One region of the Ensifer sp. ENS11 genome, then DNA from elsewhere that is predicted to be linked to it. Evidence: predicted binding sites of a transcription regulator. Region 1 holds the regulator's gene; the other holds the start of a gene.

Region 1 (3,849 bases):
GGGGAAAACCAAGAAATCGATTCGGCGCGATTCGCGGGACTCTTGCCACGGAGTCCGCCGGTCAGTAGGTTAATGTTCAATTACTAGACGCATGCGGCGGGCCTAGTCACCAAAAGTGTTATCGCGTTGCAGCTCCGGAGCCTGTCCGGAGCGTGGTGAGAGATTCTGTCATCGCCAACGCTGAGAACGGAGAGTGCAGAAATGAACTGGACTGACGAGCGGGTGGAAAAACTGAAGAAGCTTTGGTCCGAGGGCCTGAGCGCGAGCCAGATCGCGGCACAGCTCGGCGGCGTCAGCCGCAATGCGGTCATCGGCAAGGTTCACCGGCTGAGCCTGCCCGGCAGGGCCAAGGCTGGCGGAACCACCGCCGCGACCCGGCCGAAGCAGCGCCCGACTTCGGCGCCGCGCGCTCCGAACTACGCTTCGCGCGTCACGACACGGACGGTTACCCGTGCGGCCGGCGCGACCGTGCTCAAGGAAGAGGTCGAAGTCGATCTCGTCGCCGAACAGGATTTCCGCATCCAGACGGATGTGGTCGTGCCAATGTCGCGCCGCCTGGAGCTGACGCAGTTGACCGAGCGCACCTGCAAATGGCCGATCGGCGACCCGCTCAAGGAAGAATTCCACTTCTGCGGCAACGATTCCCCGGAAGCTTCGCCCTATTGCACATTCCATGCGCGGCTTGCCTATCAGCCGACCTCCGAGCGCCGTCGCGCTCGCTGAGACGACCGAAAACCACATGCAGAAAAGGGGCCGCACGGCCCCTTTTTTATTGGCTGCTGCATGTTTCCCTGGTTCGTATTCGCTTCAAGGAAACATGCCGCAATTCAAGATGCAACAGCGACCTTTGCGCGTCCATTAAGATGCGCGGCGCTGCAGTGGCCGGCTGGCTCAGCTTTCGAGCGAGTAGCCGGCACCGCGAACGGTGCGGATGACATCAGGCATGCTCGAGAAATTCAGTGCCTTGCGCAAGCGACCGACATGCACGTCGACGGTGCGCTCGTCGACATAGATATCGTGGCCCCAGACGCCATCAAGGAGTTGCGAGCGCGAGAACACCCGGCCCGGCGACGACATCAGGAATTCGAGCAGGCGGAATTCCGTCGGACCAAGGCGGACCTCGCGGGTGCGGCGATGCACGCGATGGGTCTCGCGATCGAGCTCGATGTCGCCGCAGCGAAGCAGCGTCGAGAGGACCTCGGGCTTGGCGCGCCGCAGCATCGCCTTGACACGGGCCATCAGCTCCGGGGTCGAGAACGGCTTGACGACATAATCGTCGGCGCCGGTGGCAAGGCCACGAACCCGCTCGCTCTCCTCGCCGCGCGCCGTCAGCATGATGATCGGCAGGCGCTCGGTTTCCGGACGTTGGCGCAGCCGGCGGCAAAGCTCGATGCCGGAAACGCCCGGCAGCATCCAGTCGAGGATCAGGAGATCCGGGAGGCGCTCCTGTAGGCGGATCTCCGCCTCGTCTCCGCGCAGGATCGTATCAACATCGAACCCTTCGGCTTCGAGGTTATAACGCAGCAGGACACTCAGCGCCTCTTCGTCTTCGACAACGGCGATTTTCGGCAACATCAGGCAACGTCTCCTTACCCAGAGCGTCTCGCGTTCGATCGAACGCAAAGAGATGCTCGAACATATAGAATCTGGAGCACTCCGCGCGTTTTCATAGGCACGCGCGAAAACGTATAGCTTCAGACGCAGTAGAGCAGGGCCGCAACCAGGGCTGCGACCGGAGCAGGTTCATAAGCAGGCACTCGAACGTATCCGGGTCTTAAAGCGCGTCGCGATCTCTAAGATGCGCTTGTTGTGCTTTAAGTTCTTGTTTTTGCACATGTCGTTATCGCAAAACCGCTGCGCACTTTTGCGCGACATGCGTTAGTCCTTCACGGCACCCAGCGTCGACGTATTGTCGTCCTTCGGACGCTCGCCTTCCGGCTGCGCGCCCGTCGCCATGTAGTAGATCGTCTCGGCGATATTGGTGGCGTGGTCGCCGATACGCTCGATGTTCTTGGCACAGAAGAGAAGATGCGTGCAGGGCGTGATGTTGCGCGGATCTTCCATCATGTAGGTGAGCAGCTCGCGGAACAGCGAGGTGTAGATCGCGTCGATCTCCTCGTCGCGCTCGCGGATGCTGTTGGCCTTCTCCGGCGAGCGGGAAGCGTAGACGTCGAGGACTTCCTTGAGCTGCACCAGCGCAAGCTCTGCCAGGTGTTCGAGACCGCGCGCCAGCTTGCGCGGGATGCCGGAGCCGGCAACCGCGATGACACGCTTGGCGTTGTTCTTGCCGAGGTCGCCGACGCGCTCCAGATCGGACGCGATGCGGATCGATCCCATGATCTCGCGCAGGTCGGCAGCAACGGGCTGGCGCTTGGCGATGGTGACGATTGCCTTTTCGCCGATCTGGCGTTCGGCTTCATCGAGGATGGTGTCGTCGGAGATCACCTTCTGCGCCAAGGCGAGGTCAGAATTGACAAGCGCACGAACGGATTCGCCCACCATCTGCTCGGCAAGCCCGCCCATCTCGGAGATGCGGCGCGTGAGATATTTCAGTTCTTCGTCGTAGGCGGACATTATGTGCATGGACATAGTCTTCGATCCTTGCGGGCGCGTTCAGGAAACGGGGTGAAGAGGAGCTTCGGCCATCAACCGAACCGGCCCATGATGTAGTCCTGGGTACGCTGGTCATCCGGATTGGTGAACATCTTGTCGGTGTCGTTCTCCTCGACAAGATTGCCGAGGTGGAACATGGCAGTGCGCTGCGAAACACGCGCCGCCTGCTGCATCGAGTGGGTGACGATGACGATCGTGAAGTTGGTACGCAGCTCGTGGATCAGTTCCTCGACCTTGGCCGTCGCGATCGGATCGAGCGCCGAACAGGGCTCGTCCATCAGGATCACTTCAGGGCTGACGGCAACGGCGCGCGCGATGCACAGACGCTGCTGCTGGCCGCCCGAAAGACCGGTGCCCGGCTCCTGCAGGCGATCCTTCACCTCGTTCCACAAACCAGCCTTCTGCAGGCTGGTCTCGACGACTTCGTCGAACTCAGACTTGGTGCGGGCAAGCCCGTGGATGCGCGGGCCGTAGGCGACGTTGTCGTAGATCGACTTCGGGAACGGGTTCGGCTTCTGGAACACCATGCCGACGCGGGCTCGCAGTTCCACGACGTCGATCGTCGGGTCGTAGATGTCGTCTTCATCGAGCGTGATCTTGCCGGTGACGCGGCAGTTCTCGATGGTGTCGTTCATGCGGTTCAGCGTGCGCAGGAAGGTCGACTTGCCGCAGCCCGAAGGGCCGATCAGCGCTGTCACCGTGTTCTCGCGGATATTGAGATTGACGTCGAAAAGCGCACGCTTCTCGCCGTAGTAGACCGACACATCCTTGCCGATCATCTTGTAGGGCACGGTGTTCATTTTCTGATCCAAGGCTTTTTCGACTGCTGCTTCTGACATGATGTTCATAGTAATTACCTCACTACCAACGGCGCTCAAAGCGACGTCGCAACAGAATGGCGCCAAGGTTCATGACGACGAGGAAGATGAGAAGAATGATGATCGCGCCGGATGTGCGCTCGACGAAGGCGCGTTCCGCCTCGTTGGCCCACATGTAGATCTGCACCGGCAGCGCGGTCGACGGCTCCATCGGCGAGCCGGGATAATCGACGACGAAGGCGACCATGCCGATCAACAGCAGCGGCGCGGTTTCGCCAAGTGCATGGGCGAGACCGATGATCGTGCCGGTCAGGATGCCCGGCATCGCCAGCGGCAGGACGTGGTGGAAGATGGTCTGCATCTTCGACGCACCGAGACCGAGCGCTGCCGAGCGGATCGACGGCGGGACCGCCTTCAA
Region 2 (3,849 bases), on a different contig from region 1:
GCGGCAAAGCCCATGACGCTATCCTTGCCGGCCCCGCTCGGGCCGACGACGACGACAAGCGCGCCACGCCTAAGTTCGAGCTGGCTCATGCGACACGCCGACCTTCGCGCCAGACCGAACGCACCACTGGAATACCTTCCTGCCTGTGGACACGCGCGATGTCGGCGCGCAAGCCGACGGCAATCCGGCCACGATCGTCGAGGCCGACGGTGCGGGCAGGGGTGGTGCTGACCATGGCGATCGCCTTCGGCAGGTCGATGGCTTCAAGCTCATCGGCGAGCACGAACGGCGCGTGGATCAGGCTGAAGGGCACATAATCGGACGAAAGCACGTCGAGCACGCCGCGGTCGGCAAGGTCACGGGCGGCGATATTGCCCGAATGCGACTTGCCGCGCACGATGTTGGGCGCGCCCATCAGCACACTAAGACCGGCGCGATGGGAGGCTTCCGCCGCTTCGAAGCTGGTCGGGAACTCGGCGAGCTTGATGCCGTAGCTGATAGATTCGTCGACATGGGCGATCGTGGCGTCGTCGTGGCTGGCGATGGTAATGCCGCGCTCAGCACAGGCCTTGGCGAGCGCATCGCGGTGCGGGCCGGCATACTTCGCCGAAAGCGCCTGCTGACGTTCAACGAATTTTCCGAATTCGGCGTCCGACAGGCCGCGCTTGGATTTGTAGTAGAGCGTGTACTGGTCCATCGTCTGGAACTGGCGCTGCCCCGGCGCGTGGTCCATCAGCGAGACGAGCTTGACCTGCGGATCGTTCTGGAAGTCCTCGTAGTGATCGAGCACGTCCGATGTCGAAACCTCGCAGCGCAGGTGGATCAGATGGTCGGCGCGCAGGCGGCCTTCCTGCTTGGCCTGGGCCAGCGCGTCCGCCATGCTGCGCATTTCGCCCTTCTGGAAACCGCCGTCTTCGTCCGAACCAAGGCGCAGGCAGTCGAATACGGTGGTGATGCCAGACGTGACGACCTGTGCGTCGTGTGCCTGGATCGCGGCGATCTTCAACCAGCGAACGCCGGGCCGCGGCGAGTAATGTGCCTCAAGGTGGTCGGTGTGCAGCTCGATGAGGCCAGGCAGAAGGTAGTCGCCTTCGAAGTCTTCACCAGTGTTGGTCGTGCCATGAGAGATATCGGCGATCTTGCCGTCGCGGATCAGCACCGAGCCGTCGAGGATACTGTCCTCGAGAACGATGCGGGCATTGGTCAGGACTTGTTCTTTGCTCATCTCATGCGATCTTTCGTTGTGTCGCGCCGCGGAGCGGCAGCAGGGAATGGACCAGGAACGGTGCGCCACGGTGCGGCTCGACGAAGAGCGCAACTGACGTGACGTGAAGCGGCTTGCCGATGTGATCAGCAAAGGTGCTCTCAAGCACGGTCCGCATTGGTTTCGCTGTCTCGCCGGGTACCGGCCCGGTCAGCGTCAGGTGAAACTGAAATTCTTCGAAAACATAGGGGTATCCCCACTTTCTCAAGTATTCCCTCTGCCGCTCCGGAAGCTTGTCCGGGTTGCGTCGCGCCATGTCCACGTCCGACAACGGCGCCCGAAACGGCTCGAAGGTTTGCACGGCCTGCGCCGCGAATTCCTGCAACGCCTCGCAGTGGGTCGCGGAAACCAGCGCGAAGAACGGGCCAAGCTGAAGGAGCGTGAGTTGAGGGATCTCGAAGGGTTCAACATTGTCGGCAAACGTTTCGAAGGCTGCGACCAGCTCGGCTTCGCTGCGGTCTTCGGCAAGTGTGAAGGGGGCCTTGAGAGTGCCGTGAAAGCCGTAGCGTCGCGGGTCGGCAGTCAGTGCATGTCGCGTGGCGGCATCAAGGCTGCCTAACGCTGAAAGTTCATTGGTCTCGCCGGTAAAGGCATCACGGCCGAGCCAACGGGCCGCCGTCTGCGACAGCCGGTCGTCTGCCGGCGGCGCGAAGTAGATTGCATAACGCACGGTCTTCACTTTCTTGTATCGACCGGCCCGCCGGAACGGCGGGTCGATTGTTCGCGGGATGCGATGCGCAGCTAGCCGATTTCCATGACAACATCATGATGGCCGCGGTGCAAAAAATTCTTCTCGTCAATGAGCCTTCTGCCCCATCAGTCGCGAGCGGCAGGCGTTCGAGATGCTGTCGAAAATAAACACGACCAGCAAGATGAGAAGCACCATATAAGCGACATTTTCCCAATCGGAGTTGGTACGCATCGCTTCCCAGAGTTTCAGGCCGATGCCACCGGCGCCGACAGCGCCGATGATCGTTGCCGAACGCGTGTTGGATTCCCAGAAATAGAGCGCCTGGCTGGCGAATACCGGCAGGACCTGCGGCAGGACGCCGAAGCGTTGCACGGCAAGCGGGGTGGCGCCGACGGATTTTACGCCTTCGCGCTGCTTGTCGTCGATGTTCTCCAAAGCCTCGGAGTAGAGCTTGCCCAAGGTGCCGGTGTCGGTGAAGAAAATTGCGGACATGCCGGCAAGCGGTCCCGGGCCAAAGGCGCGCGTGAAGAACAATGCCCAGATGAACATGTCCACCGAACGCAGGAAATCGAAGAAGCGCTTGGCGAGCTGGTTCGTCAGGAAATTCGGGGTGATGTTGCGCGCCGCCAGGAAGCAGAGCGGGAACGCGACCAGCGAGGCAAAAAGCGTGCCGACGAAGGCCATGACCACGGTCTGCAGCAGTTTGGTCCACACATCCAGATGCTGCCATTCGGCGTTGTAGAGGATGTTGTTCCAGGCAAGCGACAGGTTCGAGCGCGTGGGTTCGATGCGCTCGCCGCTCGTGATCAACGAAAATATATCGCCATAGCCCTTGCCGAAGAACGGTGAGTGGACGTCGAAGAGGAAATTGGCCCAGCCGAAGAAGCGATTGCGGATCGAGATGTCGTCACCTTCGACGTCGGCCCAACCAGTTGCACCAAAGGCGAGCGTGATCTTCTCGCCCGGGCGTTTCTGCGTGGCCCAGGCGGGGAGGGCACCCTGAGGGGTTACCGTGTCCTGGCCATCGACGGCCATCGTCAGCGTCTCGCCACGATGGGTTGCCTTGACGAGTCCGTCGGCAATTTCGATCTTCGTCGACCTGTCATAGGTGATGACGGCCCTGGTGATGATTTCCTCGGTCCGCATTTCGACGCGGTTCTGCTCACTTGGCGTATTGGCCGCGCCGAGCGCTGAACCCGGCGCCATGAAGCTGAAGGATGACGTCGTCTTGGGCTTTGCAGTCTGTGCGGTTGCAGCGGGTAATTCGACTTTTCGGGTCACGGTTTCCTTGTCGAGTTCCACCCATGCCGGATTCGGATTTGGCCCAAGCGGCGAGTTGCGCTGGTAATCGAGCGTCATCGTCTTGTCGCGGGCGATCTTGATCTCGGGCCGAACCTCGTAGGAGACCCAATCCGCGAGATAGGTCCCGGCAATGCCCCAATTGGCGTTGCCCAGAACATGCCCGATCGAAAAGAACCACCAGCTGAAGATGAGGTAAGCGACGAGGCCGACACTGATGACAATCGTGCGCAGGCGCTTGTTCGAGGAGCCCTGCAGCAAGTGCGGGTGACGCGATGCGATCGCATCCATTTCGAGAGCGCTTAATCTGGTCGTGGAGGTCATGATGCGCACCTACTGGGCAAGCTGGAAGGCCTGGTCGCCGACGAGGCGACGGCGCAGCCATGCGGAAAACTGGTCGACGGCGAAGATCGTTGCAAACAGCAGGATGACGATCGCCAGTGTCTTTGCCTGATGGCCCTGGCCGATCGACAGACGCAGCAACTCGCCGATCCCGCCGCCGCCAACTGCGCCGATGATGGTCGAGGCGCGTACGTTGATCTCGAGGCGAAGCAGGAAATAGCTGGCGAAGTTGGGCAGCACCTGCGGCACCATG

Evidence for each region. Region 1 encodes PhoB, which activates phosphate uptake and scavenging genes when phosphate is short. Its sites were predicted from a motif close to TGTCATNNANCTGTCAT; they were not measured.
Region 2: a site for PhoB is predicted at 2,019-2,035, ahead of IB264_RS16550 (DUF1045 domain-containing protein). Genes of this name have one in related genera too.

What each region holds. Positions count from the first base shown of each region.
Region 1 covers NZ_JACVAN010000001.1:443,967-447,815, reverse strand. The annotation lists gene IB264_RS02215 (GcrA family cell cycle regulator) at 202-723, shown strand; gene phoB (phosphate regulon transcriptional regulator PhoB) at 892-1,575, opposite strand; gene phoU (phosphate signaling complex protein PhoU) at 1,879-2,589, opposite strand; gene pstB (phosphate ABC transporter ATP-binding protein PstB) at 2,646-3,461, opposite strand; gene pstA (phosphate ABC transporter permease PstA) at 3,475-3,849, opposite strand, start outside.
Region 2 covers NZ_JACVAN010000007.1:287,012-290,860, forward strand. The annotation lists gene phnN (phosphonate metabolism protein/1,5-bisphosphokinase (PRPP-forming) PhnN) at 1-89, opposite strand, end outside; gene IB264_RS16545 (alpha-D-ribose 1-methylphosphonate 5-triphosphate diphosphatase) at 86-1,225, opposite strand; gene IB264_RS16550 (DUF1045 domain-containing protein) at 1,227-1,934, opposite strand; gene phnE (phosphonate ABC transporter, permease protein PhnE) at 2,061-3,578, opposite strand; gene phnE (phosphonate ABC transporter, permease protein PhnE) at 3,588-3,849, opposite strand, start outside.